Regions from separate parts of the Pseudonocardia sp. ICBG601 genome, predicted to be linked through region 2. Evidence: riboswitches for the same ligand, from Rfam matches in the RefSeq annotation. Region 2 holds a riboswitch; each other region holds the start of a gene.
What was found. Region 2 has a riboswitch for thiamine pyrophosphate ahead of thiO (glycine oxidase ThiO). Riboswitches for the same ligand answer to the same signal wherever they lie in the genome.
Positions count from the first base shown of each region.

Region 1 (9,481 bases), 3.0 Mb from region 2:
GCCAGCGTCACGACGAACGACGGCATCCCGATCCGGGCCACGAGGAACCCGGTGAGGCAGCCGATCACCACCCCGACGCCGACGGCGAGCCCCATCACGGTGAACGCGTTCGCCGGGACCCCGATCACGAGCACGACCGCGGTGAGCAGGCTGATCACCGACCCGGCCCACACCCGGACCAGCGCGGCGAGCACCGCACCGGCCAGCATCACCGCCACGAGCAGCACGAACACGGTGGTGCCGGTGGCGCCGAGCACGTTGCCGTCGCTCATCAGGTGCAGCGCCATCAGCGCCGCCGCCAGCCCGGACGCCGTACCGGCGGCCAGGTCGATCTCCCCGGTGAGCAGCACGAACACCAGGCCCATCGCGATGATGGTCGGGCCGGCGCCCTGCTGGAGCAGGTTCGCCAGGTTGAGCAGGCTCGGGAAGGTGCCGCCCGAGTCCAGCACGCTGAACAGCACGAACAGCGCGGCCAGGCCGAGCAGCGCCGGCAGCGAGCCCAGGTCACCGCCGCGCAGCCCGCGCAGGTAGGCCGTGATCGCCTCGCGGGTGGTGCGAGCGGTGGTGTCGATGCCGAAGTCGGCGGCCCGGTTACCGGGGTTCGCCCGGCGGGCCGCGCTCTGCTCCTGCTCGGGCGCGGGCGTCCGTTCGGTCACGGTGTCTCCTCCCGGGCCGGCGGGGCCGGACGGGTCGGGGTGGGGGGCCATCAGGTCACCGCCTGCTCGGGCCGCGGCAGCCCGAGCTCGCCGGAGCGGCCCGCGGTGATGAGCTGGACGACGTCGGAGTGCGTGACCTCGCGGGTCGGGACCTGCGCGACCATCCGGCCGAGGTAGAGGCAGGCGATCCGGTCGGACACCTCGAACACGTCGGCCATGTTGTGGCTGATGAGCACGACGCCGAGGCCCTGCTCGGCCAGCCGTCGCACGAGGTCGAGCACCTGGCGGGTCTGGGCGACGCCGAGCGCCGCGGTCGGCTCGTCGAGCAGCACGACGCGCGAGTCCCAGAGGACCGCCTTGGCGATGGCGACGGTCTGGCGCTGCCCGCCGGACAGCGACGCGACCGGGGTCCGGACCGAGGTGACGGTGCGGACCGAGAGCGACGCGAGGGTGTCGCGGGCGGCCTGCTCCATCGAGCCCTCGTCGAGCATCCAGGAGCGGCCGCGCTCGCGGCCGAGGAACATGTTCTGGACGATGTCGAGGTTGTCGGCCAGCGCGAGGTCCTGGTAGACGACCTCGATGCCGAGCCGGGAGGCGTCCGACGGGCCGGCGACGGTCACCGGCGCCCCTTCGAACAGGACCTCGCCGGAGTCGATCGGGTGGATACCCGCGACGCACTTGACCAGGGTGGACTTGCCCGCGCCGTTGTCGCCGACGAGCGCGGTGACCTCGCCGGCGCGCACGGTCAGGTCGACGTCGTGCAGGACCTGCACGGCGCCGAAGCTCTTCGACACACCGCGCAGGGAGAGGATGGGGTCGGCCACTTCGGGCACCTTCCACGTGGGCGTCGGCCGGGCCGCGGCGAGGTCTCCGCCGCGGCCCGGTCCGGCTGCGGGTCCTACTTGATGCCGAGCTGGGTGCAGGCGGCCTGGGTCTCGGTGTTGCAGATCTCCGAGGCCTTGACGTAGCCGGCGTCGGTGACCTTCTTGACCGAGTCCTTGGTGATCAGCTGCGGCTCGAGCAGCACCGACTTGACGTCGCGGTTGCCCTTCGGGTCCTTGACCGTCTGGGTGGCGACGCCGTCGGCGGCCGCGGTGTCGCCCTTGGCGAGGTCACCGGCGAGCTTCGCGGCGGCCTCGGCCTCCTGCTCGATCGGCTTGAACACCGTCATGTACTGGTCCCCGCGCAGGATCGCGGCGAGCCCGTCGGCGGTGGCGTCCTGGCCGGTGACCACGACCTTGCCGTTCAGACCGTACTTGGCCAGCACCGTGACGATGGCGCCGGCGAGGCCGTCGTTGGCGGCGACGACGCCGTCGAACTTGCCGCCGTTACCGGTGAGGATCTGCTCGAAGGTGGTCCCGCCGACCTGGTTGTCCCACTTGTCGATCTTCTGGCTCTGCACCAGCTTCAGCGCCCCGGACTCGTACTTGGGCTTGAGCACGGTCTGCTGGCCGTTGTAGAACAGGGTGGCGTTGTTGTCGGTCGGCGCGCCCTCGATCTCGATGACCTGGGCGCCCGGCTTGTTGCCGATGCCCTGGACCAGGCCCTCGCCCTGCAGGGCGCCGACCTTCTCGTTGTCGAAGGAGACGTAGTAGTCGCTGACGCCGCCGAGGTTGAGCCGGTCGTAGTCGATGACCGGGATGCCCTGGGCCTTGGCCTTCTGGGCGACGGCGGTGCCGCCGTCGCTGCTGATCGAGGCGATGATCATGACCTTGACGCCGCTGGAGATCATGCCGTCGGCCAGGGTGGAGAACTTCTGCTCGTCGCCCTGGGCGTTCTGGATGTCGGGGTCCATGCCCTGGGCGCGCAGCGCCTTGTCCAGCATGGGCTTGTCGAAGCCCTCCCAGCGTGCCGAGGAGTCGGTCTCGGGGAGGATCACCCCGACCTTCACCCCGCCGCCGGAGCCGCCGGAGCCGCCGCCGGCGGCCTCCCCGCCGCCGCCCGCGCTGTTCTGTCCGCAGCCCGCGACGGCCAGCAGCAGGCCGAGGCCCGCCGCCGCGACCGCCCGACGCAGCCGGGGACCGCGCCCCGTGTTCCGTGCCCCCATCGGGGTCTCCCTCCACGACGTTGTGGACCGCTCGCATGATCACGAACGGGTGAATGTTGCGAGCGCCAACGTATTGGGCGAGACCGGTTCCGCGACAGCCTTCTGAATCGAGAGAGTTCCCCTTTCGTCATCACGATCCGGTCACGAACATCGACTTTGTTGCCCTGCGGCACGATCCGGACGGTCGCAACGGCGACGGAACGTGCCGTCGCGGGCGACGACGGCCGGCCCTGCCCCGGGTCGGGCCCGCGTCAGCCCCGCAGGGTCTCCAGCAGGTCCGCCTCGACCGCCGCCAGGGCCGGGTCGGTACGGCTGCGCGGCCGCCCGGCGTCGACGACGACCTCCCGCACCACGGTCGCCGGGCGCGGCGAGAACACCAGCACCCGGTCCGAGAGCAGGGCCGCCTCCCGCACGTCGTGGGTGATCAGGACCGTCGTCCAGCCGTAGCGGGCGCGGACCGACTCCAGCCAGTCCTGCATCGCGGTCCGGGTGAGCGCGTCCAGCGCGCCGAACGGCTCGTCGAGCAGCAGCACCTCGCGCCCCCCGACGACGGTGCGCAGCAGCGCCGCGCGCTGGCGCATGCCGCCCGACAGCTCGCCCGGGCGGGCGTCCTCGAAGCCGGCCAGCCCGAACGGCTCGAACAGCGCGCGGGCGCGCTCGCGGGCCTCGCGGCGCCCCACGCCGGCGACCTCCAGCCCGAGGGTGGTGTTGTCGAGCACGGTGCGCCACGGGAACAGCAGGTCCTGCTGGGGCATCAGGCCGAACGGGGCGCCGCGCACCGGGCCGCCGTCGACCGCGATCCCGCCGGTCACCGTCGCCCCGTCGAGGATGCCCGCCAGGGCCCCGAACAGCGTCGACTTGCCGCACCCCGACGGCCCGACGAGCGATACGAACTCCCCCGGCGCGACGTCCAGGCTCACCCCGGACAGCACCGGCAGGTCGCCGTAGGAGACCGACAGGTCGCTCACCGCGACCTTCACCGCGCACCGTGTCCGTCGTGGTCGGCCACGTACCACGGCGTGACCAGGCGCTGCAGCAGGAAGGTCAGCGCGAACAGCGACACCGACAGCACCGCGGTCACGCCGACGGCGGCGAGCACCAGGTCGGTGCGGAACTGGTTCTTCTGCAGCTGCATGAAGATCCCCAGGCCGGCCCGGGCGCCGACGTACTCGGCGAAGATCGCCCCGGTGACGGCGTAGGTGATCGCGATCCGCAGCGCCGTGAAGAACGACGGCAGCGCCCCGGGCAGCCGCACGTAGCGGAACCGCTGCCAGCGCGAGGCCCCCATCGAGCGCAGCAGCGCGGTCGCGGACCGGTCGGTCGCGGCGAAGCCCTCGATCAGCCCGACCGCCACCGGGAAGAACGTCACCAGCGCGATGACCAGCACCTTCGGCAGCAGGCCGAACCCGAACCAGATGATGAGCAGCGGGGCGATCGCGACCACCGGCAGCGTCTGCGAGGCCACCAGCAGCGGGGTCAGCGCCCGGCGCAGCCACGGCGAGAAGTCCACCGCGACCGCGGCCGCCCAGGCCAGCGCCATCGAGACGGTGAACCCGATCAGCGTCACCTGGACCGTCGGCAGGGTGTTCGCCCACAGCTCGGCCCGGAACGCCCAGCCCTGCTCGAGGACCCGCAGCGGCGAGGGCAGCACCTGGGGGCGGGTGCCGGCGACGGTGACCGCGACCTGCCAGGCGACCAGCAGGGCGGTGACCAGCGCCGCGGCCGGCCACAGCCGGCGGATCACGGTGCCAGGTAGTCGTTGGTGAACCAGGTCGAGAAGTCCGGCTTCTGCCGCACCGGGGCGCCGTCCGGCCCCGCGACGGTGCCCGTGTCGTAGAGGAACCCGGAGAACCCGGCCCACTGCTGCGGGGTCTGGAACCCGACGCGGCCCTGCGCGTCGCGCAGGAAGCGCTCGCTGAGCATCTGCGCGCCCCGGTCGACCAGCGCGTCGGAGGTGAACGCGCCGGGGTTGGCCTCCTTGAGCATCCGGGCCGCGGTCGCCGGGTCCTGCGCGGCCAGCGCGTAGCCCTTCTGGACGGCCTGCACGAACGCGCGTGCCCGGTCGGGGTTGTCGCGCAGCCAGGTCGAGTTGCCCAGCAGCAGCACGTTGTAGGAGTCCGGGAAGCCGTAGTCGGTGTAGCGGAAGGTGCGGATCGGCTCGCCGCGCAGCTGCGCCTCGATGCCCTCGACGTTGACGAACGGCTCGGTGAAGTCGGCCTGGCCGGAGTAGAGCGCCTCGTAGGCGGCGGTGGACAGGACCTCGGTGCGGAAGTCGCCGCGCCCGCCGTCGGCCCGGATCACGGCCTGCATCTTCTGGTTCTCCCCGGGCCCGCCGAACCCGGCGTAGACCTTGCCGTCGAGGTCGCGCGGGGACCGGATGTCGGTGCGGTCGGCGCGCACCGCGATCTCGGTGGCCCAGTGCTGCAGGATCGCCATCACCGAGGTGATGTCGGCGCCCGCGGCCTTGGAGAACGTGAACGAGTCCTGGAAGCCGATGCCGAAGTCCGCGGCGCCGGAGCCGACCAGGGTGTCCGGCGAGGTCTGGTTGTAGGGCAGGAACTCGACGTCGAGGCCGGCGTCGCGGAAGTAGCCCGCCTGCTGGGCGGCGAACAACCCGATGTGGTTGGTGTTCGGCGTCCAGTCCAGCGCGACGCGGATCGGCCCGCCCCCGGCGGAGCCGCCGGAGCCGTCGGCCGCGGCGCAGCCGGACAGGGCCAGCGCGAGCGCCAGCGCGACGGCGAGCGGACGGAGAGCACGTGACAGCACGGAGCGGCCTCCCTACGCCGGTGTGACCCGGATCAGGTTCGAACGGTCGGCGGCCGGTCCTGCCGCCCTCTCAGCCTCGGTGCGCGGGCTCCCGCGGTACGTCCGAAACCTTACGCGGCCCACCCGGTCCTGCCGGGCCGGCGTCCGTCGCACCGGACCGGCCGGACACCCGCGGTCACCGGAGCCTCCGGTTCCGTCACCTGCGGTGATCGTCGGGACGGGCCGGGCGAGCCGCCGTCCGCGGCGGCGACCACGATCGTTATCCTCGCCACCACACCCGCGACGCTGTGTCACGAACCCCCGCTCGCGGGAGCTGACGCGGAAGGGACGAGATGGCGGCCTCGCTCTGGACCTCCGGCACGACCGGGCGGCCGACGCCCGACCCGGCGCCCGCCCTGGTGCGGGTCGCGTTGCAGGCCGGCGCCACCTCCGTCGCGCACGCCGACGTCGCCGCGATGCTCTCCGGGATCTGCGTCGCGCTGGTGCCCGCCGCCCGGGTCGGGGGTGCGGCGCTGCTGCTGCGCGAGCCCGCCGACCCCCGCGACCCCGAGGCCCGGCGGGTGTTCGGCTCCGACACCGCCGCCGTGCGCCTGGGTGAGCTGCAGCGCCGGGCCGACGCCGGGCCGGGCCCCGCCGCCGAGCGCGGCGACCGCACGCTGACCACCCCGGACCTGACCCGGTCCGGGCCGCCCGAGCTGGCCGCCGCCGCGGCCGACTGCGGCCTGGTCCGCTCGCTGTCGGTGCCGGTCCCGGTGGCCGGGCGCACCGCGGGCGCCCTGCAGCTGTTCGCCCGCGGCGGGCCCGACGACCCGCTCGGCGAGCGGCTGGTCGTCGCGCTGGCGCCGGTGGTCACCGCACTCGCGGCCCGGCTCACCGACGTCCGCGAGCTGGCCCGGCTGCAGCTGCGCGCCGCGCAGCCGTCGGTGCCGGAGCAGCCCGACGCGATCGACCGCACCGCGCTGATCCCGGCGGCCCGCCGCTCCCCCGTGGTGCCGGTGGCGCCGCGGGTGCCCGCCCAGCGGCAGGCGCGGCACCGCCGGCACGACCAGGGCTGAGCGGGGGTCAGGACTCCGGGCGGTCCTCGCGGGCCGCGTACCGGTCGAGGAGCTGCTGGTGTTCCTGCAGGTAGGCCGACACGCGCTGGCGGCTGACCCCGAACAGCCTGCCGATCCCGGCGATCGTCTCGCCCTCGCCGTGCAGCGCGACGGCCTCCTCGCGGCGGAACCGGCCGCCGACGGCGCCCAGGCCGTCGAGGGTGCGGGTGAGGGTCTCGACGATCAGCGGCCGCGGCTCGCGCGGGACGATCGCCCGCCAGCTCAGCCCCTGCGACCGCAGCTCCTGCAGCTCGGCCACCCGTTCGCGGGCCGAGGACAGCTCGGCGACCGACGCCTCCAGCTGGGCGGCGAGGGCGGCCAGCGCGGCGTCGGCGTCGTCCGCGGTACCGGCGCGGAGATCCGCTCCGTCGTCCGCACCGCGCTCGGTCGTCGTCACACCATCGAGCCTACGGGGGCGGCGGTGACGGCCGGTGGGCGCGGCGTACCGTGATCCACGCAAGGGGGGTTGCTCCCTCGAACAGGGCAATCCCGACAGTAGGTGTGGAGGGCGCGCAATGGGCCGGTACGACGTCGTCATCGTCGGCGGGGGATCCGCGGGGGCGGTGCTGGCCGCCCGGCTCACCGAGGATCCCACGCGCCGGGTGCTGATGCTCGAGGCGGGCCGGCCCGACCACCGCTGGGACCCGATCATCCGGATGCCCGCCGCGCTGTCGAAGGCGTGGGGCAACCCCCGCTACGACTGGTGCTACGTCACCGAGCCCGAGGCCGGTCTGGCCGGGCGACGGATCGCCGTCCCGCGCGGGAAGGTCCTGGGCGGCAGCAGCAGCATCAACGGGATGGTCTACCAGCGGGCCCACCCGGGCGACTACGACCGCTGGTCCCGCCTGCCCGGCTGCGAGCAGTGGAGCTCGGCCCACCTGCTGCCCTACTTCCGCCGCCTGGAGCGGCGGATGTCCGAGCACGGCACCCCGCTGCCCGACGGCGGCCACGGCCCGCAGGTCCTCGAGCGCGCCCCGGCCGCGGGTCCGCTGAACGCGGCGTTCCTGGCCGCGGCGCAGCAGGCCGGGCACGCGCTGCTCGACTCGACGAACGGTCCCGTCCAGGAGGGCTTCTCCCGCACCGAGCGCACGATCTCGCGCGGGCGCCGCTTCTCGGCGACCGACGCCTGGCTGCACCCGGTCGCCGCCTCGCGGCCCAACCTGACCGTCCGCACCGGTGCCCTGGTCCGCGCGCTGCGCACCGACGCCCGCGGCACCCGGGTCATCGGCGTCCGCTACCGCGCCTCCGACGGCACCCTCCGCGACGTCGACGCCGGCGAGACCCTGCTGGCCGCCGGCTCCATCGCCACCCCCCAGCTGCTCCAGGTGTCCGGCTTCGGCGACCCGGAGCACCTCGCCGGCATCGGCGTCGAGACCCGGGTGGCGCTGCCCGGGGTCGGCGCGAACCTGCAGGACCACCTCGCGGTGCACCTGCAGCACGCCTGCTCCCAGCCGATCTCGCTGGCCCCGCACCGGGCCCCGCACCGGCTGCCCGCCGCGGCGGCCCGCTGGCTCGTCTCGGGTACCGGGATCGGGGCCAGCAACCACTTCGAGATCGGCGGGTTCGCCTCCACCTCGATGGCCGGGGGCATCCCGGACGTGATGATGCTGTTCGCGCCGGTCGCGATGCGCTTCGCGCCGGACGTCCCGCCGGTCGGGCACGGCTACGAGATGCACGTCTCGGTGATGGCGGGCGACGTCCGCGGGTCGGTGCGGGCGGTGTCCCGCGACACCGCGGTCCCGCCGCGCCTGGTGCAGAACTACCTGGTCACCGACGGCGACCGGCGTCGCTGGGTGGAGGCCGTCGGCCTGGCCCGGGAGATCCTGACCCAGCCGGCGTTCGCCGGCCTCGACGCCGGGGAGACCTTCCCCGGCGAGGGCGTCCGCTCCGACGCCGAGATCCTCGACTGGGTGTCCCGGCGCGCCCAGAACGGTCTGCACCCGACCAGCACCGCGCGGATGGGCACCGACGCCGACGCCGTCGTGGACCCGTCGACGCTGCGCGTGCACGGCACCGAGGGCCTGCGGGTCGTCGACGCGTCGATCTTCCCGGACGTGCCCAACGCCAACACCTACGGCCCGGTGGTGATGGTGGCCGAGCGGGCCGCCGACATCGTCACCGGCGCCACCCCGCTGCCCGCCGACCCGGCGCCGTCGCGGCCGGCCTGGGGCCCTGGCACCGGTCCGGAGCCGCTCGCACCGGTGTCCTGAAGACCCCTGACATGCCGAACGGGGCGGGGATCCGATCGGATCCCCGCCCCGTTCGCGGGTCTGTGGTGGGGCGCGGTGGCGCCCCGGGCGTCACTCCCCGGTCTGCACCTGCACCCCGGACTCACGCAGCTTGGCTGCGTGCGCGTTGCCGTGGTGGTTGCAGAACAGGAGTTCCCCACCGGAGGGCAGGATCGCGCGCACCTTGGCGGCCGCTCCGCAGCGGTCGCAACGGTCGGCAAGGGTCAGTTCGGGCCGGGTCAGCGTTTCGGGCTGCATAGCGGTCTCCCTCCGTCGCGGCGGCGGGCTTCGGGCGCTCGCCGCCGTAGCACTGTGACGACCGCACGAGCGGTTCGCCCACACCTGTACAGACGCTCGAGGCCCCTGTACGTGTTCCCGGGATGCGTCGCGACGTCCGTCACGTGTGGCGTGCGCCGCACGGTTCGGTGGCGCCGCGATGTACCCGCGGTGACCGATTGCGTATGAAGTTGACTGCGTGTGAATCATGCGGGCAACTCGCCCGACGTGCAAGCGCGCCACGGTAAATACGGTGTGTCGCGGTCTACGTTGGCCGGGTGAGTCCCCGCCCGTCGCCCGATCGTGTTCCCGCTCCGTTGCTGTTCCTGGCCGGTGGGACCTCGATGTACGTGGGGGCCGCGCTGGCCGTCGGGCTGTTCGACCGGCTCGCGCCGTCGGCGGTCGCCGAGCTGC
Region 1 covers NZ_JAHLJA010000148.1:3,176,479-3,185,959, reverse strand. Annotated here, with positions in the region: gene KPL57_RS44590 (ABC transporter permease) at 1-707, opposite strand, end outside; gene KPL57_RS44585 (ATP-binding cassette domain-containing protein) at 707-1,480, opposite strand; gene KPL57_RS44580 (sugar ABC transporter substrate-binding protein) at 1,555-2,703, opposite strand; gene KPL57_RS44575 (ABC transporter ATP-binding protein) at 2,955-3,671, opposite strand; gene KPL57_RS44570 (ABC transporter permease) at 3,680-4,447, opposite strand; gene KPL57_RS44565 (ABC transporter substrate-binding protein) at 4,444-5,469, opposite strand; TPP riboswitch at 5,461-5,574, opposite strand; gene KPL57_RS44560 (hypothetical protein) at 5,802-6,524, shown strand; gene KPL57_RS44555 (hypothetical protein) at 6,532-6,960, opposite strand; gene KPL57_RS44550 (choline dehydrogenase) at 7,079-8,773, shown strand; gene KPL57_RS44545 (hypothetical protein) at 8,864-9,049, opposite strand; gene KPL57_RS44540 (DMT family transporter) at 9,412-9,481, shown strand, end outside.
Region 1: linked by a shared signal. The riboswitch ahead of KPL57_RS44565 (ABC transporter substrate-binding protein) and the one ahead of thiO (glycine oxidase ThiO) in region 2 are both predicted to bind thiamine pyrophosphate.

Region 2 (9,481 bases):
CGTCACGGCATCGCGATGATGACCGGCGAGGCGGGCGGCGCCACGTTCTTCGACTCCAACTGCATGCACGGGTCGGGGGACAACATCACCCCGTACCCGCGCTCGAACATCTTCCTGGTGTTCAACAGCGTCGAGAACGCCTGCGTGGCGCCGTTCTCCGCCCCGCGGCCGCGGCCGTCCCACATCGCCGCCCGGGACCGTTCCCCGGTGCGCCGAGCGGTCCCGCGCTCAGGCGCCCTGGAGGGGTGAGAGCTCCGGGCGCTTGGGCCGGTAGTCGTCCCACGTGTGCGTGCCGCGCAGCCTCCTGCGCAGGTACGGCATCACGTGGTGGGTGACCCACCGCAGGTCCTCGGCCTGGCGCGCGGTCCAGGGGGCCGGCCCGCCCTCGGGCTCCGGCCACGGCCCACGCCAGTCCGGGGCCTGCTCGCCGAGGGTCTCCAGCACCCGCCAGGCGACCCGCTCGTGCGCGTGCGGGACCAGGTGCAGCCGGTCCGGCCCCCAGGCCCGCGGGTCGGCGAGGCAATCCATCGCCCACAGGTCGACGACGCGGCAGCCGTGCCGTTCGGCGGCGGCCCGCATGTCCTCGTTGTAGCAGGCGATCCGGCCGCGCAGCCTGCGGATGAACGGGTGCATCCGGCGCAGGTCGAAGCCGGTGAAGATGAGCACCTCGGCGCCGGTCGCGACCAGCCTGCCGAGCGCGGCGTCGAAGCGGGCGGCGAGGTCGTCGACGTCGCAGGACCAGCCGATGATGTCGTTGCCGCCCGCGCAGAAGGTGACCAGGTCGGGGCGCATCCGTTCGGCGACCGGGATCTGCTCGTCGACGATCTGGTCCAGCACCTTCCCGCGCACGGCGAGGTTGGCGTAGCCGAAGCCGGGGCGGCGGTGGGCGAGGGTCTCGGCGACGCGGTCGGCCCAGCCGCGGGCCCGGCCGTCGGGGGTGAGGTCGTCGAGCCCCTCGGTGAAACTGTCGCCGATCGCGACGTAGCTCCGGTGCTGTGCGTGCCTCTGCTGGTGCATCGACACGGCCCCCCTCTCGTCCCCGGTCCTCCGCGTGCCTTGTCTGTTGTTCACCGCAACGATGTCCGGTGTTACGCCGATGATCACCCTGTTCCGGGCTGTCCGCCAATCGGATCCCGTCGACCCGGCGCGCGGGATAGGGCACCCTTAGCGGGGTGACGTCCGATCGCGCTCCGCACACCGCGTCCCGGGAGGACCCGAGGCTCGCCGAACTGCTCGGTGGCCGGGCCGGTGCCGTGGACGCCTCGATACCGGTGGTCGCGTTCGTGCTCGCCTGGGTGGTCGCGGGGGCGGCGGGGTCGGCGTTCCCGATCAACTGGGGGGCCGGCGCGGCGATCGTCGCGGGGGCCGTCGTGGCCGGGTGGCGGCTGTACCGGGGCCGGCGGCCGCGGGCGGTGCTGTTCGGGCTGGCCGGGGTCGTCGTCGCGGCCGGGATCGCGCTGGTGACCGGGCGGGCGTCGGACTTCTTCCTGGTTCAGATCGTGTCCAACGTCGGCAGCGCGCTGGCCTGGGCGATCTCGATCGTCGTGCGGTGGCCGCTGCTGGGGGTCGTCGTCGGCGGGCTGCTGGGACAGCGCACGAGGTGGCGGCGCGATCCGGACCTGCTCCGCGGGTACCAGCGGGCGTCCTGGGCGTGGGTGGCGCAGTACGTCCTACGGCTGTCGGTCTTCCTCCCGTTGTGGGCGGCCGACCAGGTCGTGCTCCTGGGTGTCGCGCGGACCGTGCTGAGCCCGGTGCTGGTCGGGCTGAGCGTGCTCGTGTCGTGGCCGTTGCTGCGTACGGCCCTGCCGGCCGATCACCCGGGCATCCGTCACCCCCGGTGACAGGCCCTGACACCTCGTAGCGCTAGAATCGTGATCTTCCCGTGACCTTCGCTCGGTCGTGTGAAGGTCACCACTTCGGGTGATCGTCCGGCGCAATCGTGGCCTCCCGGACGTTCCCCCGGGGCGAGCCGCCGCACCGACGATCACTGCAAGGAGCCATGCCACACCAGCGCCCCCCGGAGCCCGGCTTCGGCGACGCCCCCCGTGGCGTCCCCGGCCCGGCCCGTCCCCCCGCCCAGCCGTCCGCTCCCCGACCCGGTACCGGTCGCCCGGTGGCCGCCCCCGACGCCCCGCGGCTGCCCCGCCAGCGCACCGCGCACCCGCCCCGCACGCACGGCGGCCGGGTCCCGCAGCCGCCGTCGGGCGCCGTCCGCGGACGGACCACGCAGACCCCGCCCGGTGGCCGTCCGGTGAACCCGGTCGTGCCCGGGCCGGGCGTGCCGGATGGGACCCCGCCCGGCGGGCGTCCGCGCACCCGGGTGCTGCCGCCCGCGTCGGACACGACCCGCGCGGCCGGTCCCGGCGGTCCGGTGGGCCCGGTCGGCGGTGGACCGAACGGGCCCGGTGGGTCCGGAGGCTCGGGCGGGTCCGGTGACGGCTCCGGCGACGCCTCGTCGGACACCACGAAGGCGAGCGGCCTCAAGGCCGACCTCAGCCCGACGAAGATCGCAGCCGGCGCCGGCGCGGCGATCGTCACAGCGGTGCTCGGCTCGTTCCTCGGCGCGGTCGGCACGGTGATCGGCGCGGCGCTCGGCTCGATCATCTCGACGCTGGCCACCACGCTGTTCACCCGCTCGCTCGAGGTCAGCAAGGACAAGGCACTCGAGCTGAAGGACAAGGCGACCCGGCGCGGCAAGGGCGTCGCCGAGGGCACCGCTGTCGCCGCGCAGAACGGTGCCGGCCACGGTCTCGCCGGGCCCACCGGCGAGGAGACGGTGCTGCTGGACCCGTGGCAGACACCCGGCGGCACCACCCGCGCCGCCGGAGCGGGCCACGGCCGGTTCCGCCGGGTCCGGGTCACCCGCAAGACGGTGATCGTGTCCGCGGTGCTCGGCGTCGTCACCTTCGCGGTGTCGATGTTCCTGATCTCCGGCATCGAGTTCGTGAAGGGCTCGTCGCTGTCCGGCTCGTCCGGGACCTCGGTGAGCAACGTCGTCCGCGGCGGTGCTCCCCCCGCCCAGCAGGAGAACGACCGGGGCGAGGGCTCCGGGGGCGACTCGTCGACGTCGTCGTCGAGCTCGACCTCCACCGAGGAGTCGGGGACCAGCACGTCGGAGTCGTCGACCAGCACCCGTGACCGGGACTCCGGTCAGGACGGCTCGGGCTCGTCGAACCCGCTGCAGGACGGGCTGAACCGGGTCCTGCCGACCCAGCAGCCGGGCTCCGGCCAGTCGGGTCAGGACTCGGGCGGGCAGAACTCCGGCGGCCAGGGCTCGGGCAACCAGGGCTCGGGCCAGGGGTCCGGCACGCAGAACTGACCCGCGTGCCCGCGGCGCCGGATCCCGGCGCCGCGGGGCCGGGCTCAGCGCAGACGGGCCCGAAGCGCCGCCGCGGCCGCGCGCGGGTCCTCGGCCTCGGTGATCGCCCGGACGACGACGATCCGGTCCGCACCGGCGTCGAGGACCTCGTCGAGGCGGTCGCCGTCGATGCCCCCGATCGCGAACCACGGCCGCGCCGGGGCCCGTCCGGCGACCGTGCGCACCAGGTCCAGGCCGGGTGCCGGGCGTCCCGGCTTGCTCGGGGTCGGCCAGCACGGGCCGACGCAGAAGTAGTCGACGCCGTCCTCGTCGGCGGCGGTCAGGGTCTCGGCGGGGCTGTGCGAGGACCGGCCGACGAGCACGTCGTCGCCGACGACCCGGCGCGCCCACGCCACCGGCAGGTCGTCCTGGCCGAGGTGCAGCACGTCGGCGCCCGCGGCGAGCGCGACGTCGGCGCGGTCGTTCACCGCGAGCAGCGCGCCGTGCCGGCGGCAGGCGTCGGCGAGCACCTCCAGTGCGGCGAGCTCGGCGCTCGCCTCCAGCGGCCCGTCGGGCCCGCCCTTGTCCCGCAGCTGGACGATGTCGACCCCGCCGGCGAGCGCGGCGTCGGCGAACTCCGCCAGGTCACCGCGCGCGGTGCGGGCGTCGGTGCACAGGTAGAGACGGGCGTCGGTGAGGCCGTCGAGCCGGGCGCGCCGGGTGTCGCCGGTGCCGGGACGGGTATCGGTGTCGGACACGGCTCGCAGGCTACGGCGTAGCCTGGGCCCCGGACGACGACGAACCACGGGAGCCCGGACAGCGGGCTGAGAGGGGATCCGCGACGCGGTCCCGACCGTCGAACCTGATCCGGGTCATGCCGGCGCAGGGAGTGAGGTGGATCCGATGAGCGCGAGTGCCGGACGGCTGGTCGTCGCGGGTGCGGGGGCCGTCGGCCTGTCCGTCGCCCGCGCGGCGGCCCGCGACGGCTGGTCGGTGACGGTGTTCGATCCGGCCCCCGGCCGCGGCGCGTCCTGGGTGGCCGGCGGGATGCTCGCCCCGGTCACCGAGGCCTGGCCCGGCGAGGAGGACCTGCTCGCCCTCGGGCTGGACTCGGTCGCACGCTGGCCGGAGTTCGCCGCGGCCCTGTCCGCCGACGCCGGCACCGACGCCGGGCTGCACCCGGAGGGCACCGTCGTCGCCGCGACCGGGTCCGGGGACCGCGCCGAGCTGACCGCGCTCGCGGACTACCTGGAGTCCCTCGGCCGCGACGTGCACCGGCTGACCGGCCGTGAGCTGCGCCGCCTCGAACCCGCGCTGGGCCCGGAGGTCCGCGGCGGCCTGTCGGTGCCCGACGACCCGTCGGTGGACAACCGGCGGCTGCTCGCCGCACTGGCGACCGCGGCCGGGCGGGCCGGGGTCGTCGTCTCCGACCGCGGGGTCGCGCGCGTGCTCGACGACGGCGTCCGTGTCACCGGCGTGCGGCTCGCGGACGGGACCGAGGTCGCGGCGGACGCGGTCGTCGTCGCGGCGGGGGCGCACTCGTCGTCGCTGCACCCGGTGCTCGACGGGCTGGTCCGCCCGGTGAAGGGCGAGATCCTGCGGCTGACCCGGCGCGCCGGGGCGCTGCCACCGCCGTCGCGGACGGTGCGGGCGCTCGTCGACGGACGGCCGGTCTACGCCGTGCCGAGGACGCTGCCCGGGTACGGCGACCTCGTCGTCGGCGCGACGACGGCGGAGAACGGATTCGACACCGACGTCACCGTCGGCGGGGTGCGCGACCTGCTGCGCGACGCCGAGCGGATCCTGCCCGGTATCGCCGAGTACGCGCTGACCGAGACCGCGGCCGGGCTGCGGCCGGGCAGCCGGGACAACCTGCCGCTGATCGGGCGCACCGGGCCCGACGGGCTGATCGCGGCGACCGGGCACGGCCGCAACGGGATGCTGCTGGTACCGGTGACCGCGGCGGCCGTCGCGGCGCTGCTGCGCGGCGACGACGTGCCGGAACCGGTCCGCGCGGCGGACCCGCGACGGTTCGCCCCGGCCGCCGCCGGGGCACGCGAGGAGGGGAACCACTGATGCGGATCGTGCTGAACGGCGAGCACCGCGACGTCGACGACGGCGCCGACCTCGCCCGGATCCTGGCCGAGGCCGGGCTGCCGGAGCGGGGGATCGCCGTCGCCGTCGACGGGGAGGTCGTGCCGCGTACGTCGTGGGCCGGGCACCGCCCCGCCGACGGCGCGCGGGTCGAGGTCCTGACCGCGGTACAGGGAGGATGAGCATGGCTGTGCAGACCGACAAGCTCGCGTTCGGCGACCACCTGTTCGACTCGCGGCTGGTGATGGGCACCGGTGGTGCCGCGAACCTGGAGATCCTGGAGCGGGCGCTGGTCGCGTCCGGCACCGAGCTGACGACGGTGGCGCTGCGACGCGTCGACGTCGCGGGCGGGACCGGGCTGCTGGACCTGCTGCGCCGCCTCGGGATCGCCGTGCTGCCCAACACCGCGGGCTGCCGGACCGCCGCCGAGGCGGTGCTCACCGCGCGGATGGCGCGCGAGGCGATGGAGACCGACCTGGTGAAGCTGGAGGTCGTCGCCGACGAGACGACCCTGCTGCCCGACCCGGTCGAGCTCCTCGACGCCGCCGAGCAGCTCGTCGACGACGGCTTCACCGTGCTGCCCTACACCAACGACGACCCGATCCTCGCCCGTCGCCTGGAGCAGGTCGGGTGCGCCGCGGTCATGCCGCTGGGCTCGCCGATCGGCACCGGGCTGGGCATCCGCAACCCGCACAACATCGAGATGATCGTGGCCGCCGCCGGCGTGCCGGTCGTGCTCGACGCCGGGATCGGCACCGCCTCCGAGGCGGCGCTGGCGATGGAGCTGGGCTGCGACGCCGTCCTGCTCGCCACCGCGGTCACCCGCGCCGCCGACCCGGAGCGGATGGCGCGCGCGATGCGCCGCGGGGTGGAGGCGGGGTGGGACGCCCGGCACGCCGGCCGGATCCCGCGCCGCTACCGGGCACAGGCGAGCTCCCCCGAACGCGAGGACTGACGGTCCGGCGCGTTCCGCGGAACGCGCCGGAACCGATCGGGAGGCCTCAGGCGGGGGTGACGCCGTCGGCGTGCCGCCGGGCCAGGGCGCGGTAGAAGTCCGGGTTGGTCCGCACCCACCAGCGGGCCTGCTCGGTCAGCTCGCCGCGCTCCTTCGCCGCGGAGCCGAGCATCAGCCGGTCGGCGGGCAGCTCGGAGTTCGGCGCGACCGTCGACCCGGCGGCGACCATCGCGCCCTCGCCGATCCGGGCACCGTCCTGCACGGTGCTGCCGTTCCCGACGACCGCCCGTGCCCCGATCACGGCACCGTGCACCACGCACAGGTGCCCGATCGTGGCGCCCTCGCCGATCTCGGTGACCGGGTCGTCGCCGCCGTGCAGCACCGACCCGTCCTGCACGTTGGCGCCGGCGCGCACGACGATCGGCCCGAGGTCGGCGCGGAGCACGGCGTTGTACCAGATCGAGGCGCCCTCCTCGACGCGTACGTCCCCGACGAGCGTCGCGGTCGGGGCGACGAAGGCGTCCGGGTGCACGGTGGGGGAGAGGCCCTCCAGGGCGAACAGCGGCATGGTCGACAGCTTCGCACCCGCCGCGGTGCCCGTCGGTAACGAGACCGCGTCGTCGCCCGGTCGTTGCGTCCTCGCCCGGTCGTCGTCGTGCCGTCGCTCAGTCGTGCGGGTGCGCGTGCAGGCCCAGGTCGGACAGCTCCAGCGCGGCCAGTGCCGCCACGACGGCGGGGTCCCCGGACCGCCACGCCGCCGCCGGGTCCGGCGCGACCCGGACCAACCGCGACACCGGCACCCGGGACAGCGCCCGCACGGCCAGCAGGTCCGGCGCGGCGGCCCGCGCGGCGACGGCGGCACCGGCCCGCCGGGCGTAGCGCAGCCGCAGCGGCAGCCAGCCGAGCAGCACCGGCAGCAGCATCACCAGCGGGACGACGACCAGCGCCCCCGCCGCGAGGGTGCCGACGGCGTCGCCGAACTCCCGCCCCGCCGCGACGAGCTCGGTGCCCGCCCCCGCGGCCGGATCCAGCGCGCGGGCCAGGTCGGACCCGATGAACGGGATCGCCCCGACCGCCCCGGCGACCCCGGTGAAGGCGTCGGAGACCCGCCCGCCCGCGACGACCAGCGAGTCGCCGGGCCCCCGCAGCGCGGACAGCCCGTCGTGCACGGCCACGCCGGCGGTGACGGCGAGGACCGTCCACAGCAGCGCGACGACGTCGGCGACGACCTGGCGGGCGATCCGGTCGGGACGTTCGGCGTACCAGCGCATCGGTCCTGTCTACCGGGGCCGGAAACCGGTCGTCCCCGCGGCCCGCCCGTGCTCTGCTGGGCGGGTGGACCGCTCGCTCTCGCTCAACCGCGCCTCCTGGGACGACCGCGCCCCGCTGCACGCGCAGAGCCCCGACTACGGCGTGGACGCGCTCGTCGCCGATCCCGCACGGCTGTCCGGGGTGGTCCGCTTCGACGCCGACCGGCTCGGCCCGGTCGCCGGCCTGCGCGTCGTGCACCTGCAGTGCCACATCGGCACCGACACGCTGTCGCTGCACCGGCTCGGCGCCCGGGTCACCGGCCTGGACTTCTCCCCGGCCTCGCTGGAGCAGGCCCGCGCCCTCGCGGCCCGCGCCGGAGCCGACATCGACTACGTCGAGTCTGACGTCCTGCGCGCCGACGAGGTCCTGCCGCACCACGGGTTCGACGTGGTCTACACCGGCATCGGCGCACTCTGCTGGCTGCCGAGCGTCACCCGGTGGGCGGCGGTCGTCGCCCGGCTGCTCGCGCCCGGCGGCCGGCTGTTCGTCCGGGACATGCACCCGTTCCTCGGGACCCTCGACGAGCACCTCGCCGTCCGCCACCCCTGGTTCGAGACGACCGAACCGCTGGAGTTCGACGACGACAGCAGCTACGTCGCCACCGCACGCCCCCTGACCGCGACCGTGACCCACGAGTGGAGCCACGGCCTCGGTGAGATCGTCACCGCGCTGCTCGACCAGGGACTGACGCTGACCGGTCTCACCGAGCACCGGACCGTCCCCTGGGAGGCCCTGCCCGGCCGGATGGCCGAGGACGACGACGGCGAGTGGCACGTGACCGACGGCCTCCCCGACGTGCCACTGAGCTTCACCGTCCAGGCGACGCGCTGACCTGGCCGGTCACGGGTGCGCCGACCCGGTCCGGGCGTGGATGCCGGGTGGGTGGGCCGACGTCGCGTTCCGCGGAACGCGGTCCGTCCCCTCGCTCGCCGGTTCCGCGCCGGTCTCCCGCGGGGCTCCCACCGGCCCGGTGCGCCGCAGCCCGCGTCGGCTCCCGGCCGGGTGCGTGCTCGGCCGCCCGGCGGAGGACCTGCGGGGTTCAGGCCGCGGCGGCCGTCGTGCCGGGCGGGAGCAGGGCGTCGAGGATCGGCTCGGGGTCGAGCCGGTCGCCGTACCAGTCCGGGGTGAGGGTGCTGCGATCGATCCGCAGCCGGGCCCGCGTGTTCCGTTCGACGAGGGACTCGGCGCTGCCGTCCAGCGGTCTGCCCGTGGCCTCGACGGGGGTGCCGTCGGGCCGGTGGAACAGCCAGTCCTCGCCGGGTGGGCGCAGGACCAGGTAGCCGTGGTCGTGCACCAGACGGTGGTGGAACGAGCAGAGCAGGACCAGGTTGTCGACGTCCGTCGGCCCGCCCCGCAGCCAGTGCCGGACGTGGTGGGCGTGCAGGTGGCGGGTGTGGTGGCACCCCGGGAACCGGCAGGAACCGCCGCCGTCGGCGGTCAGTGCGGCGATCTGCGCCGGGCTCGCCAGGCGCCTGCTCCGGCCGAGGTACATCCGGTTCGCGGCGCGGTCGGTGAGCAGCACGCGGGCCCGGGCGTCGCAGGCCAGGCGCTCGGCGGTGCTCGCGGCGATCTCGGGGCCGCCGGCGAGCCGCGCGGTGCCGGTCCCCGCGTCGACGACGACCGTCACCCGCGCCGCGCCCCGCTCCACCACCGCGCCACCGGCCGCTCCCGGCTCGCGGACGACCAGGTCCAGCAGGGCGTCGGCCCGCCGGGCGGCCAGGGTGTCGACGACGGCGCCCGGGGCCTGCTCCTCCGTGCGGCGGGCCTGTTCGTGCGGATCGGGCCCGTCCCATCCCGACCGTCGCCCCTCACGTGCGGCCGGA
Region 2 covers NZ_JAHLJA010000148.1:218,664-228,144, reverse strand. Annotated here, with positions in the region: gene thpD (ectoine hydroxylase) at 1-249, shown strand, start outside; gene KPL57_RS30110 (SGNH/GDSL hydrolase family protein) at 229-1,017, opposite strand; gene KPL57_RS30105 (DUF3159 domain-containing protein) at 1,173-1,841, shown strand; gene KPL57_RS30100 (hypothetical protein) at 2,114-3,319, shown strand; gene thiE (thiamine phosphate synthase) at 3,364-4,065, opposite strand; TPP riboswitch at 4,096-4,204, shown strand; gene thiO (glycine oxidase ThiO) at 4,202-5,374, shown strand; gene thiS (sulfur carrier protein ThiS) at 5,374-5,574, shown strand; gene KPL57_RS30080 (thiazole synthase) at 5,577-6,347, shown strand; gene KPL57_RS30075 (gamma carbonic anhydrase family protein) at 6,394-6,915, opposite strand; gene KPL57_RS30070 (hypothetical protein) at 7,013-7,618, opposite strand; gene KPL57_RS30065 (class I SAM-dependent methyltransferase) at 7,683-8,489, shown strand; gene KPL57_RS30060 (HNH endonuclease signature motif containing protein) at 8,698-9,481, opposite strand, start outside.

Region 3 (9,481 bases), on a different contig from region 2:
GCGTCCCGGGCAGCTGACCGAGCACCACGAGCCCGACCAGGGTCGCGGTGGCGGGCAGCAGCGCCAGCAGCACCGCGAACCGGGCCTGCCCGACCCGGCGCAGCACGACCTGGTCCAGCACGTAGGGGATCAGCGAGCTGAGCACACCCAGCCCGATGGACAGGGCGAGCACCGCCGGATCGGCGAGCGGTGCGAGGTTCGCGACGCCGAACCCGGTCGCGGCTCCCGGACCCCCGACGAACAACAGCGGGACCAGGACGACGGCGGCCACGGTGAACCCCGTCGCCAGGTCGTCGATGCCGGAACCGGCGCGTGCGACCCGCTTGCCCAGCACGATGTAGGCGGCCCACATCGCCGCCGCGCCCAGTGCCCACAGCACACCGGCCGGGCTGCCGGACCAGCGGACGTCGGCGATCAGGAGCACGCCGACGGCGGCCAGGCCGACCGCGCCGATGTCGCGGAACCGGCGGGAGGCGAGTGCCGCGACCAGGACCGGGCCGGTGAACTCGACCGCCACCGCAGTGCCGAGCGGCAGCCGGGCGATCGCCTCGTAGTAGGCGACGTTCATCAGGGCCGTGGCCAGCCCGAACACCCCCGCGCGGCCGAGGCGGACGCCGCGCCAGGCGTCGCGGTCGGGGCGGCGCCAGGCCAGCAGCAGCGCGGCACCGATCAGCCGCAGCTCGGCGACCGCCGACGGCGCCAGCCGGTCGAACAGCCCGACGGCCAGTGCGGCCCCCACGTACATCGAGATCCCACCGGCCAGGAACAGCAGCGGAGCGGGAACACGATCGGGCGACGGGCGGGGACTCACTCGCCCACCGTAGTCCGCGACACACCGTATTTACCGTGGCGCGCTTGCACGTCGGCCGAGTTCCCCGCATGATTCACACGCAGTCAACTTCATACGCAATCGGTCACCGCGGGTACATCGCGGCGCCACCGGACCGTGCGGCCCGCGCCACACGTGACGGACGTCGCGACGCATCCCGGGAACACGTACAGGGGCCTCGAGCGTCTGTACAGGTGTGGGCGAGCCGCTCGTGCGGTCGTCACAGTGATACGGCGGCGAGCGCCCGAAGCCCGCCGCCGCGACGGAGGGAGACCGCTATGCAGCCCGAAACGCTGACCCGGCCCGAACTGACCCTTGCCGACCGTTGCGACCGCTGCGGTGCGGCTGCCAAGGTGCGCGCGATCCTGCCCTCCGGTGGGGAACTCCTGTTCTGCAACCACCACGGTCGTGCCCACGCCGAGAAGCTGCGTGAGTCCGGGGTGCAGGTGCAGACCGGGGAGTGACGCCCGGGGCCGCCGCGGCCCCACACACAGACCCGCGAACGGGGCGGGGATCCGATCGGATCCCCGCCCCGTTCGGCATGTCGGGGGTGTCAGGAGGTCGGGCGCCTCAGGATGCCGGCGCGAACGGCTCCTGTCCGGAGCCCGTGCCCTCGTGCGTCCCGGCCCGCCGCGACGGCGCCGGGTCGGCGGGCAGCGGGGTCGCGCCGGTGACGATGTCGGCGGCCCGCTCTGCCACCGCCACCACGGGGCCGTAGGTGTTGGCGTTGGGCGCGTCCGGGAAGATCGACGCGTCGACGACCCGCAGGCCCTCGGTGCCGTGCACCTGCAGCGTCGACGGGTCCACGACGGCGTCGGCGTCGGTGCCCATCCGCGCGGTGCTGGTCGGGTGCAGCCCGTTCTGGGCGCGCCGGGACACCCAGTCGAGGATCTCGGCGTCGGAGCGGACGGCCTCCCCGGGGAAGGTCTCCCCGGCGTCGAGGTCGGCGAACGCCGGCTGGTTCAGGATCTCCCTGGCCAGGCCGACGGCCTCCACCCAGCGACGCCGGTCGCCGTCGGTGACCAGGTAGTTCTGCACCAGGCGCGGCGGGACCGCGGTGTCGCGGGACACCGCGCGCACCGTCCCCCGGACGTCGCCCGCCATCACCGAGACGTGCATCTCGTAGCCGTGCCCGACCGGCGGGACGTCCGGCGCGAAGCGCATCGCGACCGGCGCGAACAGCATCATCACGTCCGGGATGTCCCCGGCCATCGAGGTGGAGGCGAACCCGCCGATCTCGAAGTGGTTGCTCGCCCCGACCCCGGTGCCCGAGACCAGCCAGCGGGCCGCCGCGGCGGGCAGCCGGTGCGGTGCCCGCCGCGGCGCCAGCGAGATCGGCTGGGAGCAGGCGTGCTGCAGGTGCACCGCGAGGTGGTCCTGCAGGTTCGCGCCGACCCCCGGCAGCGCCACCCGGGTCTCGACGCCGATGCCCGCGAGGTGCTCCGGGTCACCGAAACCGGACACCTGGAGCAGCTGCGGTGTCGCGATGGAACCGGCGGCCAGGATCGTCTCGCCGGCGTCGACGTCGCGGATGGTGCCGTCGGAGGCGCGGTAGCGGACCCCGATGACCCGGGTGCCGCGGGCGTCGGTGCGCAGCGCGCGGACCAGGGCGCCAGTGCGCACGGTCAGGTTGGGCCGGGAGCCGGCGACCGGGTGCAGCCACGCGTCGGTGGCCGAGAAGCGGCGCCCGCGCGAGATCGTGCGTTCGGTGCGGGAGAAGCCCTCCTGGACCGGACCGTTCGTCGAGTCGACCAGCGCGTGCCCGGCCTGCTGGGCCGCGGCCAGGAACGCCGCGTTCAGCGGGCCGGCCGCCGGGGCCTGCTCGAGGATCTGCGGGCCGTGGCCGCCGTCGGGCAGCGGGGTGCCGTGCTCGGAGGTCCGACGCTCCAGGCGGCGGAAGTAGGGCAGCAGGTGGGCCGAGCTCCACTGCTCGCAGCCGGGCAGGCGGGACCAGCGGTCGTAGTCGCCCGGGTGGGCCCGCTGGTAGACCATCCCGTTGATGCTGCTGCTGCCGCCCAGGACCTTCCCGCGCGGGACGGCGATCCGGCGCCCGGCCAGACCCGACTCGGGCTCGGTGACGTAGCACCAGTCGTAGCGCGGGTTGCCCCACGCCTTGGACAGCGCGGCGGGCATCCGGATGATCGGGTCCCAGCGGTGGTCGGGGCGGCCCGCCTCGAGCATCAGCACCCGGCGTGTGGGATCCTCCGTGAGCCGCGAGGCCAGCACCGCCCCCGCGGATCCTCCGCCGACGATGACGACGTCGTACCGGCCCATTCGCGTCCTCCACACGTACTGTCGGGATTGCCCTGTTCGAGGGAGCAACCCCCTTGCGTGGATCACGGTACGCCGCGGCCACCGCCCGTCGTCGCCGCCCCCGTACGCTCGACGGCGTGACGACGACCGAGCGTGGTGCGGACGACGGAGCGGACCTCCGCGACCGGCCCGCGGACGACGCCGACACCGCGTTGGCCGCCCTCGCGGCCCAGCTGGACGCGTCGGTCGCCGCGCTGTCCTCGGCCCGCCTACGGGTGGCCGAGCTGCAGGAACTGCGGGCGCAGGGGCTGAGCTGGCGGGAGATCGTCCCGCGCGAGGCACGGCTGCTGATCGTCGAGACCCTCACCCGCACCCTCGACGGCCTGGGCGCCGTGGGTGGCAGGTTCCGCCGTGAGGAGGCCGTCGCGCTGCACGGCGAGGGCGAGTCGATCGCCGGGATCGGCAGGCTGTTCGGGGTCAGCCGCCAGCGCGCGTCGGCCTACCTGCAGGAGCACCAGCAGCTCCTCGAACGGGGCGCGGCCCGCGAGGACCGGCCGGAGACCTGACCCCGGGGATCAGGTCTGGTCGCGCCGGCGGTGCCGGGCCTGCCGCTGGGCGGGCACCCGCGGCGCCACCGGTGCCGCGGGGGAGCGGCGGGCCGCCGGGATCAGCGCGGTGCGGTCGACCGCGTCGGACTGCTCGGGCACCGCGGACGCCGCGGTGCCCAGCTGCAGCCGGGCCAGCTCGCGGACGTCGGTGAGCCGGGCCGCGAGTGCGGTGACCACCGGCGCCAGCGCGACGACCAGCCGCTCGCCCAGCGGGTCGTCGGGCCCGCCCCGGGCGAACAGCTGCAGGGCGCCCGCGGTACGCCCGGCGACCGGGACCGGCACCGACAGCGAGCGGACCAGGCCGCAGTCGGCCGCGGCCGCGGCCAGCTCGGGCGGCCCGGTCCGGGTCAGGTCCGGCGTGGTCAGGGTGCGGTCGCCGCGCTCGGCGGCGGGGCCCGGCCCGGCGTCGGCCCGGCGCTGCAGCTCGCCCAGGCGCAGGGCGGCGGTGTCGGACCCGAAGACCCGCCGGGCCTCGGCGTCGCGGGGGTCGGCGGGCTCGCGCAGCAGCAGCGCCGCACCTCCGACCCGGGCGGCGGGCACCAGTGCGACGCAGATCCCGGACAGCATCGCGGCGACGTCCGCGTGCGCGACGGAGACGGAACCGGCCTGCAACGCGACCCGCACCAGGGCGGGTGCCGGGTCGGGCATCGGCCGCCCGGTCGTGCCGGAGGTCCAGAGCGAGGCCGCCATCTCGTCCCTTCCGCGTCAGCTCCCGCGAGCGAGGTCCGTGACACAGCGTCGCGGGTGTGGTGGGTGAGGATAACGATCGTGGTCACCGCCGCGGACGGCGGCTCGCCCGGCGCGTCCGACCGATCACCGCAGGTGACCGAAGTCGCGGCTCCGGTGACGGGGGGTGTCCGAACGGCGCGGTGCGACCGACGTCGCCCCGGCGGGACCGGGCGGGCCGCGTAAGGTCTCCGGACGTACCGCGGGAGCCCGCGCACCGAGGCTGAGAGGGCGGCAGGACCGGCCGCCGACCGTTCGAACCTGATCCGGGTCACACCGGCGTAGGGAGGCCGCTCCGTGCTGTCACGTGCTCTCCGTCCACTGGCCGTCGTGCTGGCGCTCGCGCTCGCCCTGTCCGGCTGCGCCGCGGGCGACGGCTCCGGGGCCGCGGCCGGGGGCGGGCCGATCCGCGTCGCGCTGGACTGGACGCCGAACACCAACCACATCGGGCTGTTCGCCGCCCAGCAGGCGGGCTACTTCCGCGACGCCGGCCTCGACGTCGAGTTCCTGCCCTACAACCAGACCTCGCCGGACACCCTGGTCGGCTCCGGCGCCGCGGACTTCGGCATCGGCTTCCAGGACTCGTTCACCTTCTCCAGGGCCGCGGGTGCCGACATCACCTCGGTCATGGCGATCCTGCAGCACTGGGCCACCGAGATCGCCGTGCGCGCCGACCGGTCCGACCTCACGCGGCCGCGCGACCTGGACGGGAAGGTCTACGCCGGGTTCGGCGGGCCCGGCGAGAACCAGAAGATGCAGGCCGTGATCCGGGCCGACGGCGGGCGCGGAGACTTCCGCACCGAGGTGCTGTCCACCGCCGCCTACGAGGCGCTCTACTCGGGGCAGGCCGACTTCACCGAGCCGTTCGTCAACGTCGAGGGGATCGAGGCACAGCTGCGGGGCGAGCCGATCCGTACCTTCCGCTACACCGACTACGGCTTCCCGGACTCCTACAACGTGCTGCTGCTGGGCAACTCGACCTGGCTGCGGGACAACCCGGACACCGCCCGCAGGTTCGTGCAGGCCGTCCAGAAGGGCTACGCGCTGGCCGCACAGGACCCGGCGACGGCGGCGCGGATGCTGAAGGAGGCCAACCCCGGCGCGTTCACCTCCGACGAGCTGGTCGACCGGGGCGCGCAGATGCTCAGTGAGCGCTTCCTGCGCGACGCGCGGGGCCGCGTGGGGTTCCAGACCCCGCAGCAGTGGGCCGGCTTCTCCGGGTTCCTCTACGACACCGGCACCGTCGCGGGGCCGGACGGGGCCCCGGTGCGGCAGAAGCCGGACTTCTCGACCTGGTTCACCAACGACTACCTGGCACCGTGACCCGTCGGCTGTGGCCGGCCGTCGCGCTGGTGACCGCGTTGCTGCTCACCTGGCAGGTCGCGGTCACCGTCGCCGGCACCCGGCCCCAGGTGCTGCCCTCGCCGCTGCGGGTGGTCGAGCAGGGCTGGGCGTTCCGGGCCGAGCTCTGGGCGAACACCCTCCCGACGGTCCAGGTGACGCTGATCGGGTTCACCGTCTCGATGGCGCTGGCCTGGGCCGCGGCGGTCGCGGTGGACTTCTCGCCCTGGCTGCGGCGGGCGCTGACCCCCCTCCTGGTGGCCTCGCAGACGCTGCCGGTGGTCGCGATCGCCCCGCTGCTCATCATCTGGTTCGGTTTCGGCCTGCTGCCGAAGGTGCTGGTCATCGCGCTGGTGACGTTCTTCCCGGTGGCGGTCGGGCTGATCGAGGGCTTCGCCGCGACCGACCGCGCCGCGACCGCCCTGCTGCGGTCGATGGGTGCCTCGCGCTGGCAGCGGTTCCGCTACGTGCGGTTGCCGGGGGCGCTGCCGTCGTTCTTCACGGCGCTGCGGATCGCGATCACCTACGCGGTGACCGGGGCGATCTTCGCCGAGTACGTCGGCGCCCGGGCCGGCCTGGGGATCTTCATGCAGCTCCAGAAGAACCAGTTCCGCACCGACCTGGTGCTCGCCGCGGTCGGTGTCACCGCCGTGCTGTCGGTGACGTTGTTCGCACTGACCTTCCTGCTCCAGCGCCTGGTCACGCCCTGGTACGTGGCCGACCACGACGGGGGAGGTGCGCGGTGAAGGTCGTGGTGCGCGACCTGTCGGTGTCCTACGGCGACCTGCCGGTGCTGTCCGGGGTGAGCCTGGACGTCGCGCCGGGGGAGTTCGTGTCGCTCGTCGGGCCGTCGGGATGCGGCAAGTCGACGCTGTTCGGGGCCCTGGCGGGCATCCTCGACGGGCGACGGTGACCGGCGACATCGAGGTCGACGGCGGCCCGGTGCGCGGTGCCCCGTTCGGTCTGATGCCCCAGCAGGACCTGCTGTTCCCGTGGCGCACGGTCCTCGACAACACCGCCCTCGGGCTGGAGGTCGCCCGCGTGCCGCGCCGCGAGGCCCGCGAGCGCGCCCGCGCGCTGTTCGAGCCGTTCGGGCTGGCCGGCTTCGAGGACGCCCGCCCGGGCGAGCTCTCGGGCGGCATGCGTCAGCGCGCGGCGCTGCTGCGCACCGTCGTCGCGGGCCGGCAGGTGCTGCTGCTCGACGAGCCGTTCGGCGCGCTGGATGCACTCACCCGGACCGCGATGCAGGACTGGCTGGAGTCGGTGCGCGCCCGCTACGGCTGGACGACGGTCCTGATCACCCACGACGTGCGGGAGGCGGCCCTGCTCTCGGACCGGGTGCTGGTGTTCTCGCCGCGCCCGGCGACGGTGGTGCGGGAGCTCGTCGTCGACGCCGGGCGTCCGCGCAGCCGTACCGACCCGGCGCTGGCCGCGGTCGAGGCGGACCTGCTGGACACCCTGCGCGGCTGAGGCAGGGCCGGCGTTCCGGCGCTCCGGATCGTGCCCGAGGGCAACAAAGTAGGCGTTCGTGACCGGATCGTGATGACGAAACGGGAACTGTCTCGATTCAGAAGGCTGTTGCGGAGCCGGTTCCGCCCAATACGTTGGCGCTCGCAACATTCACCCGTTCGTGATCATGCGAGCGGTCCACAACGTCGTGGAGGGAGACCCCGATGGGGGCACGGAACACGGGGCGCGGTCCCCGGCTGCGTCGGGCGGTCGCGGCGGCGGGCCTCGGCCTGCTGCTGGCCGTCGCGGGCTGCGGACAGAACAGCGCGGGCGGCGGCGACGACACCGCCGGCGGTGGCTCCGGCGGGTCCGGCGGCGGGGTGAAGGTCGGGGTGATCCTCCCCGAGACCGACTCCTCGGCCCGCTGGGAGGGCTTCGACAAGCCCATGCTGGACGCGGCGCTGCGCGCCGAGGGCATGGACCCCGACATCCAGAACGCCCAGGGCGACGAGCAGAAGTTCTCCACCCTGGCCGACGGCATGATCTCCAGCGGTGTCAAGGTCATGATCATCGCCTCGATCAGCAGCGACGGCGGCACCGCCGTCGCCCAGAAGGCGAAGGCCCAGGGCATCCCGGTCATCGACTACGACCGGCTCAACCTCGGCGGCGTCAGCGACTACTACGTCTCCTTCGACAACGAGAAGGTCGGCGCCCTGCAGGGCGAGGGCCTGGTCCAGGGCATCGGCAACAAGCCGGGCGCCCAGGTCATCGAGATCGAGGGCGCGCCGACCGACAACAACGCGACCCTGTTCTACAACGGCCAGCAGACCGTGCTGAAGCCCAAGTACGAGTCCGGGGCCTGAAGCTCGTGCAGAGCCAGAAGATCGACAAGTGGGACAACCAGGTCGGCGGCACCACCTTCGAGCAGATCCTCACCGGCAACGGCGGCAAGGTCGACGGCGTCGTCGCCGCCAACGACGGCCTCGCCGGCGCCATCGTCACGGTGCTGGCCAAGTACGGCCTGAACGGCAAGGTCGTGGTCACCGGCCAGGACGCCACCGCCGACGGGCTCGCCGCGATCCTGCGCGGGGACCAGTACATGACGGTGTTCAAGCCGATCGAGCAGGAGGCGCAGGCCGCCGCGAAGCTCGCCGGTGCCCTGGCCAAGGGCGACACCGCGGCCGCCGACGGCGTCGCCACCCAGACGGTCGAGGACCCGAAGGGCAACCGTGACGTCAAGTCGCTGCTGCTCGAGCCGCAGCTGATCACCAAGGACTCGGTCAAGAAGGTCACCGACGCCGGCTACGTCAAGGCCTCGGAGATCTGCAACGCCGAGACCCAGGCCGCCTGCGGCCAGCTCGGCATCAAGTAGGACCCGCAGCCGGTCCGGGCCGCGGCGGTGATCCCGCCGCGGCCCGGCCGGCGCCCACGTGGAAGGTGCCCGAAGTGGCCGACCCCATCCTCTCCCTGCGCGGTGTGTCCAAGAGCTTCGGCGCCGTGCAGGTCCTGCACGACGTCGACCTGACCGTGCGCGCCGGCGAGGTCACCGCGCTCGTCGGCGACAACGGCGCGGGAAAGTCCACCCTGGTCAAGTGCGTCGCGGGGATCCACCCGATCGACTCCGGCGAGGTGCTGTTCGAGGGGGCTCCGGTGACCGTCGCCGGCCCGTCGGACGCCGCCAAGCTCGGCATCGAGGTCGTCTACCAGGACCTCGCGCTCGCCGACAACCTCGACATCGTCCAGAACATGTTCCTCGGCCGCGAGCGCGGGCGCTCCTGGATGCTCGACGAGGGCTCGATGGAGCAGGCCGCCCGCGACACCCTCGCGTCGCTCTCGGTCCGCACCGTCACCTCGGTCCGGACCCCGGTCGCGTCGCTGTCCGGCGGGCAGCGCCAGACCGTCGCCATCGCCAAGGCGGTGCTCTGGGACTCGCGCGTCGTGCTGCTCGACGAGCCGACCGCGGCGCTCGGCGTCGCCCAGACCCGTCAGGTGCTCGACCTCGTGCGACGGCTGGCCGAGCAGGGCCTCGGCGTCGTGCTCATCAGCCACAACATGGCCGACGTCTTCGAGGTGTCCGACCGGATCGCCTGCCTCTACCTCGGCCGGATGGTCGCGCAGGTCCCGACCCGCGAGGTCACCCACTCCGACGTCGTCCAGCTCATCACCGCGGGCCGCTCCGGCGAGCTCGGGCTGCCGCGGCCCGAGCAGGCGGTGTCCTGATGGCCCCCCACCCCGACCCGTCCGGCCCGGCCGGCCCGGGAGGAGACACCGTGAC
Region 3 covers NZ_JAHLJA010000026.1:27,776-37,256, forward strand. Annotated here, with positions in the region: gene KPL57_RS09300 (DMT family transporter) at 1-745, opposite strand, end outside; gene KPL57_RS09305 (hypothetical protein) at 1,108-1,293, shown strand; gene KPL57_RS09310 (choline dehydrogenase) at 1,400-3,103, opposite strand; gene KPL57_RS09315 (hypothetical protein) at 3,220-3,648, shown strand; gene KPL57_RS09320 (hypothetical protein) at 3,658-4,380, opposite strand; TPP riboswitch at 4,609-4,722, shown strand; gene KPL57_RS09325 (ABC transporter substrate-binding protein) at 4,714-5,739, shown strand; gene KPL57_RS09330 (ABC transporter permease) at 5,736-6,503, shown strand; gene KPL57_RS69510 (ATP-binding cassette domain-containing protein) at 6,500-6,670, shown strand; gene KPL57_RS09335 (ABC transporter ATP-binding protein) at 6,667-7,227, shown strand; partial or broken gene KPL57_RS09340 (sugar ABC transporter substrate-binding protein) at 7,431-8,578, shown strand; gene KPL57_RS09345 (ATP-binding cassette domain-containing protein) at 8,653-9,426, shown strand; partial or broken gene KPL57_RS09350 (sugar ABC transporter permease) at 9,426-9,481, shown strand, end outside.
Region 3: linked by a shared signal. The riboswitch ahead of KPL57_RS09325 (ABC transporter substrate-binding protein) and the one ahead of thiO (glycine oxidase ThiO) in region 2 are both predicted to bind thiamine pyrophosphate.